Regions from separate parts of the Prolixibacter sp. NT017 genome, predicted to be linked through region 2. Evidence: riboswitches for the same ligand, from Rfam matches in the RefSeq annotation. Region 2 holds a riboswitch; the other holds the start of a gene.
The links. A riboswitch is a leader RNA that binds a small molecule or an ion and turns the genes downstream of it on or off. The one in region 2 is predicted to bind thiamine pyrophosphate.
Positions count from the first base shown of each region.

Region 1 (2,464 bases), 1.3 Mb from region 2:
ACTGGCACCTGGTGATTGCGGCATACAACTGTGGCCCGGGCAACGTAAATAAAGCGATTCGCCGTTCGGGAGGCACCAAAAATTACTGGAAAATCTACTATCATCTTCCGCGCGAAACCCGTGGTTATGTGCCGGCATTCATTGCTGCTGCGTATGTTATGAACTATGCAAAAGAGCACCATCTGGCCCCCACTCAACCTTCGTTTGATATTGTAACTGATACCATCCAAGTTCACAATTATCTCAACTTCCAACAGGTTTCAGCGGTGCTGAATATTCCGGTGGAAGAGCTTCGTGATTTAAACCCGCAATATCGCAGAGACATTATTCCAGCGACAGCGAAGAAGGCATACACGCTGAAGATTCCGGCCAATAAAACCTCGGATTTCATCGATAAGGAATCGTTTGTATTCGCTTACAACCGCGATAAGTTCTTCCCCAACAACAAAATTGTTGTTCCCAGTCGCCATTATTCCTACTTCACTCCGGGTGATGTGGCAGGCAAAGACAAAGTTTACTATACTGTGAAACGGGGAGACAACGTGGGCTTTATTGCAGAATGGTTTCATGTGAGAGCTTCCCAGGTAAGGTACTGGAATAATATTCACCGAAACCTGATTCGCGTTGGACAGAAACTGGTCATTTATGTTCCCAAAGGAAAAGGAGCACATTACAAGCAGTACAACTCAATGACCTTCGCACAAAAGCAATCGGGTAAAGTACCTGCCAACAGAGCAGTTCAGTCAACAGTAGATACTGATGGCCCGTATACTATTTACACAGTGCGCAGGGGAGACAATCTCTGGACGATTGCACGGAAATATCCGGGAGTTTCCAATTTTGATATCATGAAGATGAATGGAATCAAAGATGCGAAAAGCCTGAAACCAGGCCAACGGATTAAAATTCCAACGAATGCATAAAGTAAAATGAAATAAAGAACAAGGGCTGGCGAACACCAGCCCTTTTCTTTTTTCTAATTCATTTTGCACCGGAGTAATTTTGGAGCACTCGAACTCCGGCGAGGTAAAAAGGCAATTAGAATAAAAAGGAGTATGTGCAATAATAACTTTTTATGTCCATACATACAAATTTTCGACTTAATTTTCAGAGTCATAACTCCTTTTCTTCCCATCACCATTCCCATTAAGAACTGTCAGCATCCTGCATTCTTTATTTCCTTTTCAACTCCACTTTCATTCCTCTATTTACAATTTTTTACTTACTCTATTTTCCTGATTTCATGGTGACTCCTGCTTCGGAAAAATGACAGTAAGTCCGTTTCCCGCCCATATTCATACGGGTTCTAAATATTTCTATACCTTTGTACCGCTTTCAAACAATGGGGTGCCTTAAATAACAGGCTGAGAACATACCCTTTGAACCTGTCCGGGTAATTCCGGGTAGGGAACATGTGTTACTCTACTCCCATTGGTTTTTATTCATCTAAAAACCGATTTAAAATGAAAAAAATTCTTGCTTTATGGCTGCTGCAGCTGATCTTCCTTTCAGCGAATGCGCAGAACACGTTGAACGGACGTGTGGAAAATGAAAAAGGCCAACCGCTCATCGGTGCCAATGTTGTTATCGAGAACACATTTGTCGGGATGCCAACCGACCCAAACGGAGAGTTTCGTTTTGAAAATTTAAAAACAGGAAACTACGTGCTAAAAGTTTCTTACCTGGGATACCAGCCGGTTTCCCGAAAAATTACCGTACCGGTAAAAGGAAAACTTGCCATTACCATGAAATCTTCAGCGGTACTGGCTGATGAAGTAATTGTTTCGGCAACACGTGCCGGAGACAAAACGCCTGTTGCCTATTCCGATGTGTCGAAAAAGAGCATCGAAGAACAAAATATGGGACAAGATATTCCCTATTTGCTGAGCATGACACCTTCGTTGGTGACAACATCGGATGCGGGAACGGGAATCGGCTACACAGGTTTCCGTATTCGGGGAACCGATGCCAACCGTATTAACGTGACTGTTAATGGTATTCCGGTAAACGACGCAGAATCGCACGGTGTATACTGGGTAGACTTGCCCGACCTGGCTTCATCGCTCCAAAATGTGCAGGTTCAGCGCGGAGTGGGAACATCGACGAACGGAGCCGGCGCATTTGGTGCAACCATCAATATGCAAACGAACAATCTGAACAAAGACGCTTACGCGGAAGTGAACTCTTCTGCCGGCTCGTTCAACACGTTTAAAAATACAGTGTCGGCCGGGACCGGTTTATTGAATGGAAAATTCTCTTTCGACGCCCGACTTTCCAAAATTACTTCGGACGGTTACGTCGACCGCGGTTGGTCCGATTTAAAATCGTACTACCTCTCAGGGGGATATTACACAACCAAATCAATTCTGAAAGTCAACATCTTCTCCGGTATCGAAAAAACATATCAGGCCTGGTATGGAATTCCTTCCGATATGCTGGCGACCAACCGCCGGTATAATCCGGC
Region 1 covers NZ_BLAV01000001.1:3,646,712-3,649,175, forward strand. Annotated here, with positions in the region: gene GJU87_RS15215 (lytic transglycosylase domain-containing protein) at 1-923, shown strand, start outside; TPP riboswitch at 1,334-1,429, shown strand; gene GJU87_RS15220 (TonB-dependent receptor) at 1,464-2,464, shown strand, end outside.
Region 1: linked by a shared signal. The riboswitch ahead of GJU87_RS15220 (TonB-dependent receptor) and the one ahead of thiM (hydroxyethylthiazole kinase) in region 2 are both predicted to bind thiamine pyrophosphate.

Region 2 (2,464 bases):
TACTCTTTTTTTAATGGCTAATTTTAGTTCTCTGGCAGCTTGTTGGGGATTATCGGCAGACGAAATGGCTGAAACAACCGCAATACCGTCGGCTCTGCTATCCATTACCTGCGCTGCATTTTGCAGATTGATCCCTCCGATGGCTACTGCCGGATGCCGGGACAGGGAGGTCGCTTCTTTTAACCCCTCCAAACCAAACGGCTGCAGCGTATCGGTTTTGGTCAATGTGGCAAACACCGGTGAAATCCCGATATAATCCACATCCATCCGGTTGGCTTTCTCTACCTGTTGCATCGTTTCGACCGATAAGCCCAGGATTTTATTCTTACCCAAAATCCCGCGGGCCACCTGCCAGGGCATGTCGCTTTGCCCAATGTGTAATCCATCTGCATCTACGGCCAGGGCAATATCCAGCCGGTCGTTGATAACTAACGGGATGTGTAGAGGATCGAGCAAAGCTTTCATGCGAATTCCCAGTTCATAGAATTCGCGGGTCGTGCCATCCTTTTCCCGTAGCTGAACCATGGTCACGCCTCCCTTTACCGCTTCCTCCACGATATAGCTAAGCGAGCGACCGTTGGACAGTTCCCGATCGGTTACCAGGTACAGACTTAAGTCGAAGGAAGTCATAACCGGAAAGTTTGTGCGATATCGGCTTCCGATAGCTGGTAAAGCGTATCGATAAATTGAAGCTGTAATGAACCCGGACCGGAGGACTTATCAGTGGCCAGTTCGCCGGCAATTCCCATCACGGCCATGGCATGCGTGGCCGCTTTCAATGCGTCGCTGTTAACTGCTGCAAAAGCGCCGATCACAGCTGTTGCCGTACATCCCATCCCGGTCACTTTCGGCATGAGAAGGGAGCCGTTTTTAATGGTGTGAACACGGATTCCATCCGTGATGAAATCCTCCGGACCGCTGATCACCACGACTGCTCCATTCCGGCTGGCCAGTTCGTTGGCACTATCGAGCGCCGAACGACTAGTCGCTGTACTATCCACCCCTTTCGTCCGTGCTTTGGCATGGGCCAAAGCCATAATTTCGGAGCCATTGCCCCGGATAAAATCCGGCCGGCATTGTTCCAGGATTTGGGCGGCTACTTCATTCCGGTAAGGTGTAGCCCCTACTCCAACCGGATCGAAAACAACAGGGATACCTTTTTCCCTGGCTGCTTTTCCCGCCAACAGCATCGCGTCGACCCAGTGCCGGCTAAGTGTTCCCATGTTGATCACCAACGCCGAGGCGATTCGGACCATATCGGCTACCTCCTCCGGCGCATGGGCCATCACCGGGGAAGCCCCTACGGCCAGTAAGGCATTGGCCGTGTTATTCATCACCACGTAATTGGTGATGTTGTGTACCAGGGGCGATTGCTCCCGTACCGCTTTCAAATCAGTGCTAATGGATTTTGCATCAATCATAGTTCTTAATTTTTGAGCACCATTAACAACCGGATTCAGGAAAATGCATTTGAACCGAGCACGTCTGCTCTCCATCCATTCAATAAAAAAGCCGCTCCGCAGAACTGCGAAACGGCTTGTATCTATTCTATCAAATGAATCGACAAATACAATCCTCGTTTCCCTCCGCTGTTATGATACATTTCAGGTTTAAAGGGTATAATCTCAGACTGCCATTTCTCCGGCAGACACCCCTAACGAGATAAGGCAAAGGTATTAAAATTTCATTTTTGGCAACATCCGGCACAACAAATTTGCATCCCGGTCATTAAACTGCTTACAACCCCCCCATAAAAAACCCTTATAGGGATCAGATGAAGATCCTTATAAGGATCGGCAACAGATGGTAGTAACCCTTTTCCGAAAAAGGTTATAAGGATCAGAGGAAAATCGTTATAAGGATCTGCAGTGGATAGTACTAACTACCAGCCGTAGGTAGTTACCAGTATCTGCTTCCGGTAGTACTAACAACCAGCCACGGGTAGTTACCTTATCCCTCGACCGGTAGTTATAAGTACCTGACACGGGTAGTTACAACTACCGGCGCCGAATACCGGATAACCGGAGTAGCGTCGTGGGCGTATTCTCTCATTATACAACCGGAACATTACGAAAGAGAACAATTGTTTCAAAAGAATGATCCCGACGGTCGTTGGGACACAAATCAAAGTGCTCCTTCTACCCATGTCATGGTTTGGTCTTTTCGGGCACACATGCCTTAATCCCTGCACAAAACCATTCCCGCTCGCTCCTGCCCAGTGAAATATGCAACTGATTTCACAGGGCCTACCCGGGCGACTTTGACGAGAGCCACATTCATCTCTTCGCGGTAATGCTGGGCGTCAACACAATGAAGAATATTGAATTAATAATAAGCAGACATTCCGGAATAATTAGGATAAAACTGGAAGTACCCCATGCTGTTTTGCACTGCTTTTTTTCCATTGCTCTCTATTGGTGGCTTATTGTACTCAACGCAAATCGTTTGTTTCCCAAAAGTAGGT
Region 2 covers NZ_BLAV01000001.1:2,309,828-2,312,291, forward strand. Annotated here, with positions in the region: gene thiE (thiamine phosphate synthase) at 1-630, opposite strand, end outside; gene thiM (hydroxyethylthiazole kinase) at 627-1,421, opposite strand; TPP riboswitch at 1,565-1,666, opposite strand; gene GJU87_RS09685 (hypothetical protein) at 2,326-2,464, opposite strand, start outside.